One region of the Thalassotalea sp. PLHSN55 genome, then DNA from elsewhere that is predicted to be linked to it. Evidence: riboswitches for the same ligand, from Rfam matches in the RefSeq annotation. Region 1 holds a riboswitch; the other holds the start of a gene.
The links. A riboswitch is a leader RNA that binds a small molecule or an ion and turns the genes downstream of it on or off. The one in region 1 is predicted to bind cyclic di-GMP.

Region 1 (3,146 bases):
TGCTTTGAGCCTTATAAAAGTCATGTAATTGTTGATACAACTGTATTTGTGCTTTAGTTACATCAATATCTTGAGCAAGTTGTTCGGCTTTAATTAAAAACGCATGATTATCTTCAACACGCCCCAATAGTTGGCTAACTTTTGCTAAATACATTAATACACTTAAGTGTGGCTTACGTTGATTCTGGCCAATAAAATATTGCTCAGCTTTAATAAGGCTTTCATAAGCTTGTTGATATTTTTCTTGGTTTATCAACATTTTCCCAAGCCCTAATTCAATATAGCCGAGCAAGACAACAGCAGACTTTTCTTCTGCAATTTTTTGCGCATTCCAAAAAGCATTGTAAGCGTCGTCAAAACGCCCTAACGCTTCATAAGCTCTGGCCAAAGTGAAGTAATTCTGGTCTATGTTGTATTTATTGGCCTTATTAAGCTTTATGCCAATGAGTTGGCTTTGCATGTCGACTACAGCTTCAAACTGATCCAAATGAAAATAAGCTAACGACAATACCGCCAACAGATCGGTATCTTCATTAAAGTCATTAATCTGCATTAGCTCAGTTACGGTATCTATATCCTTATTTGCATTTTCCCGATCGCCCAATAAGGCATTGGCCATAGCTCTGTAGCCTAAAGCAACCAGTAAATATTGAATATGCTCTGGTTTTTTTGCTAAAGCCGCGGTTTGACTACTCACATCTAATGTTTTTTTAAACTGGCCATTAACATAATAGCCTTCCATCAATTTCTGTAAAAATTTCAGCCGAAGTAGGTGGTCAATATTGACTAGCTCAAGGCCATACGTCGCAAATTGAAATGCTTTAGCAATATCAGCTTTTCTTGTCGCGGCATCGGCTAACAAGAAGTAGGTTTTAGCAATGGTGTCGGTGGTGAAAAGTTGTCGTTCGGGCAATACCTTGGTTGAAAGAGTAAGTACTTCATCATAGGGCACTAGCTCTTTATCCAGTTGATAATATTTTTCAACTTGCTCAATAATCCCAGCAATATTGTCAGCATTGGTATTAGCTGAAGTAACTCGTGCCCAAGTGGAAACTGAGCAAAACAAAGCAGCTATTAAAACCATAAAAATTATACGCTTCATTTTACCCTCCCAATACTTGAATGCCTTTGAAATACCAGTGAAAAATAGTAACCGAATTTCGATAAAAATTATATCAACTTGAACAATTATAAATTTTACTTTACATCAAAGTATTTCTCCCTATAATGATTTTAGAGCTTCTAAAGCTCGACAAGGGCAAATCTGGTGAAAGCCAGAGACGCAAAGTTACCGGTCTAAGGGGAAACCTACGACAGCGGAACTGCCAAATTTAGATATAGTGGGGGCTTATCTTTTTTAGCTTTTTTGCTATCTGCTTTCCACGGTACACTTTGCGGCCTCCCTTGCCTTTCTCTGTTAGTTCTTCTATTTCTCACTGAATCTCAATTTATCGACATTTCGTCAATATTTTTGTACTTTTAATCGATTTTTTACTGGTAGTTTTATTTTTTTTACTAGAGAATGGAAAGATAAAACTAATAAAAAACGTAAGGTGAATAATTGGATCAATGAAGTATCATGATTCTATTCAAGAAGCCGAAAAAACTTTGGCCTTATCTGTACAACTATTGCGGAGTTGGAATTTACCTGCTTCTCCGATTAACTACACCTTAAGTTACGAATACACTAGCAATAGAAACAAGCCTCTCAACAAAAGCATCGATCAATACTTATCTACCGGCAAAGAGCTCGACAGTTTCACTGTTGAAGAATTTTATCGCCAACATATTCTTGGCCAATCAAATTTTAGAGATGAAATTATTGATGATGTTGAAGAAGTGCTTTCTGCAGTGGAATTTAATAATAAGCACTCTGCCAATACCCTAAATTATTTTGTTGATACCTTAGACAATAATATTGGGCACTTTCAATCACATGATAAAAAAGTGGTAGCAACGGCAATATTGTCACTGAAAAAAGCATCAAACAAACTCAAACAACAGCAACTTATTCTGCAGAAGCAACTCAAAAACTCACAAAGCTTAACCAGTAAATTAAAAGCTGAACTTGAAGAGTCGCGTAAAGAAATATTCCTCGATCCACTCACTCATTTTTATAACCGTAAAGCCTTATCGAAGCACCTTGAGGCTTGGACAGCACAAGATGAAAATAAACAGGTGGCGGCTATCGTGGTCAATATTGATCACTTCTCTCAATTTACGCAACGGTTTGGTCCGCTGATCAGTGATGTTTTACTTGCTAAAGTAGCAGAAAAAGTCAGTAGTTATGTCGATGACAGTGGTTTGCCGGTAAGATCAGGAGGAGATGAGTTTCTAATTTTATTACCTGATTTAAATACTGATATCGCCCAAGAAGTTGCAATGAAGATTAGCCATGGCGTAGAAAAATTACGATTTGTTAGCAGTAAGTCTGGTATTAGATTACCTAAGTTGGATGTCTCTGTTGGCGTTGGTCAATTTAGCACAAATCAAGAAGCCAATAACCTCATTAAAAAAGCGCGCAAACTGCTCGAGATGCCATCTTCAGATAACCAATAATGATTTAATCGAGTGCCTGTTTAGATAACTGCCGAGATAACTCTTCTATAGTTTCCTCAGAAAAAACTTCAATACCATGTTTAAGTAACAAAGCACTCGTGACGCCCTGACCCGCAATTTTTTTTTGGCTAAAGCTACCATCATAAATTTTACCACTTCCACACGACGGGCTACTTTCTTTTAACAGCGCAAAACGAATATGATGCTGACGACAAAGGTCCAAGGCTAATTGTGCGCCTTGATTAAAATAAGCAGTTACATCTTCACCTTTGTTGGTGAAAATTAATTGGCTTTGTGGCTGCATTTCTGCCGGAGCACGCGGCGTTGGCAAACCACCGCTCACTTCAGGGCAAATAGCGACAAAGCGCCCTTCTTTTTGCCACTTGTCGATAAGCGGGTGCAATAATGGCTTTAGCTCGGCGTTATAGCGTACTCGTGCGCCTAAAAAGCAGCTACTAATGAGTATTTTTTCCATAACCTCCCCTAATCACAAAACCAGTAATAATAGAAATGATAAGTAAAACTTAAAGTAACGATTTATCATCAAGTGTAAGCAGTAAGTCTTTCATTAATGTTTGCCCTAGCCC
Region 2 (3,146 bases), on a different contig from region 1:
TGGTTAATACGTTCCATGCGTTCTAAATCACTTTGCAAGGTATCAGAAAAAATCGTATCTAATAAATGACCCGCTATTGTTGATGTCGTTGGCGGATGCGGATTATTCTCTTTAGCATGAATCGGCTCTTTCGGCTGCTCTACACCGACCACTAATAAATTCTTTGCGCCTAAATGAATTGCTGGGCTTAGCGGCGAAAGCTGATGTATTGAACCATCACCAAAGTGTTCTTGCCCAATTTTAACTGAAGGAAAAACCAGTGGAATGGCAGAAGACGCCATTAAGTGCTCGCTATTTATTTGACTAGGCTGTCCTCGACGTTTTGCTCTAAACCAAGGGGCAATGTTGGCTTCTGACTGATAGAAACTAATTGAGTCACCGCTGCTATAGCTTGATGCTGTAACAGATACCGCTGATAAGTAACCGCGTAATATATTATTGTCAATACGATTAAAATCGATAACCTTATTGAGTAGGTCTCGAAGTGGCGCATTGTTTAATAAACTGCGTGATTTTTTATTGGCGTAGTCTGCTTGGAAACTTGCCAACATACCGCTAAAAATATGACCAAAAACATTGTTAGCATTACTATGATAAATTTTATTGGTATCGAGGTTTTTCCAAACCCACTCTAGCTTTTTCACGCCTAAATGAAAGCACGATGCATAACAGGCTAATGCCGTGGTATTAATAGCGCCAGCAGACGTGCCACAAATAATAGGGAATGGAATACCGTGGTTCCTTGGTACAAACTTGGCGATGGCTGAAAGCACACCAACTTGGTAAGAAGCTCGAGCGCCGCCGCCAGTAAGTACTAGGGCATTTTGACTGTCTTTGTAGTTTCTTTTAGTCGACATAAGCGATAGTTTATTACCTAAGATGCTGATTTAATATAGTGAAACCAAATGGCGGTATTATTGAAACAGATAAATGTCCGTGAATTTATTTTTAAAATTGAGTTTATTAAAAAACCTAATGTTCTTCTTTGAGTTTAATCAGTTTTTGGCTAGCTTGCTAGGTAGAGTTGAAGTTTAAAATGAGAATTTTCGATATTTTTTATTTTACTAATCAATAGGTAATTAAAAAGAAGAGTTTAATTACTAATACCAATTTGGAATGACTATACCTGCAAAAATTTAGCATAAAAAAAAAGCCAACATAAGTTGGCTTTTTTAAATGACAGAGAATTATTAAAATGAAAACATTACTTGTAACGTCTACCTTTTAATAATGTTTAGCTGCTAACGCGTTTGTTAGCGGCGTCTATCAATGGTTGCGATCCGTTCTGAATAAGTGCCAAGTTCTCTGAAACAACTTTCTTTGGTAATTTACTAATCATCAAAGAACCCGTTTTAACTGAACCTTTAGTAGCAGCGAATTCTAACAAGTTTTTCCCATTACACTGTATACCGTCGAAGATACTACGAATTTTTAATTTGTTCGTCTTTAAAAAAGAACGCATGCGTTTCTTATCGTCAGCAGCTACGTATTCACAAACGCTTTGAGCGATGTTTGCAGCCGATGCCTGAGGAGCTGATACAACAGACGTTAATGTTAAAGCAGTCATGGTTGAAACTAGTAATAATTTTTTCATTTTAATAACCTTAAATATTTTTAAATTAGTTAATAAAAGAAAAAACCACTGGATGTACCTATTAACTCGGTAACTCCGCTGCCATGGGTTTCCTAGAAACCTGTAGGCCGGTGGTTTTGCGTAGCACGTTTTCGCGTGCCTTGCCTTTTCTTTGTCACCTTTAGTATTACCAATTTGTAGTTGAAATGCAATAATCTGTAACAATTATATGCGTCTCGTATGGTATTTTGTGTTTATAGCTATAAAAATCAAAAGGTTAGCTGTATAAGTATCTCGCCTGTTTTTTAACAAATCCTGTAGGAATTCTAGCTACAGGGCGTGTTAACTTATTAAATTAAAAAACAATTGTTAATGTTTTGTAAATCAAACATTCATCTCTGGAACAAGTTCAGGGATCACCAATTCACCTTCGGTTAGTTTTTGTATTTCTTCAACACTTACGCCAGGTGCCCGTTCCAATAAATGAAACTTATTGTCTTTGATTTCAATAAAGGCTAAATCGGTTAAAACGCGTTTTATACAACCTTTGCCTGTTAAAGGTAGGGAACATGTTTTAAGCAATTTAGATTGACCATGTTTTGAAGCATGGGTCATGGTCACTATAATATTGTCAGCCCCTGCAACTAAATCCATTGCACCGCCCATGCCTTTAATTAATTTACCTGGGATCATGTAAGAAGCAATGTTACCGCTAATATCAACTTCAAATGCGCCTAGTACCGTTAAGTCGACATGTCCGCCACGGATCATCGCAAATGACTCTGCTGAGTCAAAAATAGAAGCGCCTTTTGCCATAGTGACAGTTTGTTTGCCTGCATTGATAAGATCAGCGTCGATTTCGTCTTCTGTTGGAAATTGGCCCATGCCAAGTAAACCATTTTCAGACTGCAACATCACTTCCATGCCTTTAGGTACATAATTAGCGACTAACGTTGGAATACCAATGCCAAGGTTTACGTAATAGCCGTCTTGCAGTTCTTGGGCAACACGTTTTGCAATTTGTTCGCGAGATAAAGCCATGTGGTACTCCTTATGCAGATTGTTCAGCTGATGGTTGGGTAGTGCGTTGTTCGATGCGTTTTTCGAAACTGCCTTGAATAAGACGATTAACATAGATACCGGGTGTGTGGATCTCGTCCGGGTCTAAATCACCCACTTCAACAATTTCTTCAACTTCAACGACGGTAATTTTTCCCGCGGTTGCTGCCAATGGGTTAAAATTTCGAGCGGTTTTTCGATAAACTAAGTTTCCGTATCTATCGGCTTTCCACGCTTTTACTATGGCAAAGTCACCAGTAATTGCGGGCTCTAAAATATACTGCCTGCCATTAAATTCGCGCTCTTCTTTACCTTCAGCAACCGGCGTTCCGTAACCTGTGGCAGTATAAAAAGCGGGAATGCCAGCACCGCCAGCACGCATTTTTTCAGCTAATGTGCCTTGAGGGGTGAGTTCTACTTCTAATTCGCCGCTCATCATTTGACGTTCAAATTCAGCGTTTTCGCCAACGTATGACGCGATAATTTTTTTGATTTGGCGATCAGGTAGTAATAC

Region 2: it holds a riboswitch for cyclic di-GMP, as region 1 does, so the genes downstream of both, ACRRSQ_RS08635 (DUF3718 domain-containing protein) here and ACRRSQ_RS16800 (GGDEF domain-containing protein) in region 1, are expected to answer to the same signal.

What each region holds. Positions count from the first base shown of each region.
Region 1 is NZ_JBPDIH010000009.1:69,658-72,803, reverse strand. It holds gene ACRRSQ_RS16805 (hypothetical protein) at 1-1,102, opposite strand, end outside; cyclic di-GMP riboswitch class I at 1,248-1,330, shown strand; gene ACRRSQ_RS16800 (GGDEF domain-containing protein) at 1,570-2,559, shown strand; gene ACRRSQ_RS16795 (DUF523 domain-containing protein) at 2,564-3,034, opposite strand; gene ACRRSQ_RS16790 (DUF3630 family protein) at 3,084-3,146, opposite strand, start outside.
Region 2 is NZ_JBPDIH010000004.1:15,666-18,811, reverse strand. It holds gene ACRRSQ_RS08640 (patatin-like phospholipase family protein) at 1-857, opposite strand, end outside; gene ACRRSQ_RS08635 (DUF3718 domain-containing protein) at 1,235-1,594, opposite strand; cyclic di-GMP riboswitch class I at 1,660-1,749, opposite strand; gene ACRRSQ_RS08630 (3-oxoacid CoA-transferase subunit B) at 1,958-2,614, opposite strand; gene ACRRSQ_RS08625 (CoA transferase subunit A) at 2,625-3,146, opposite strand, start outside.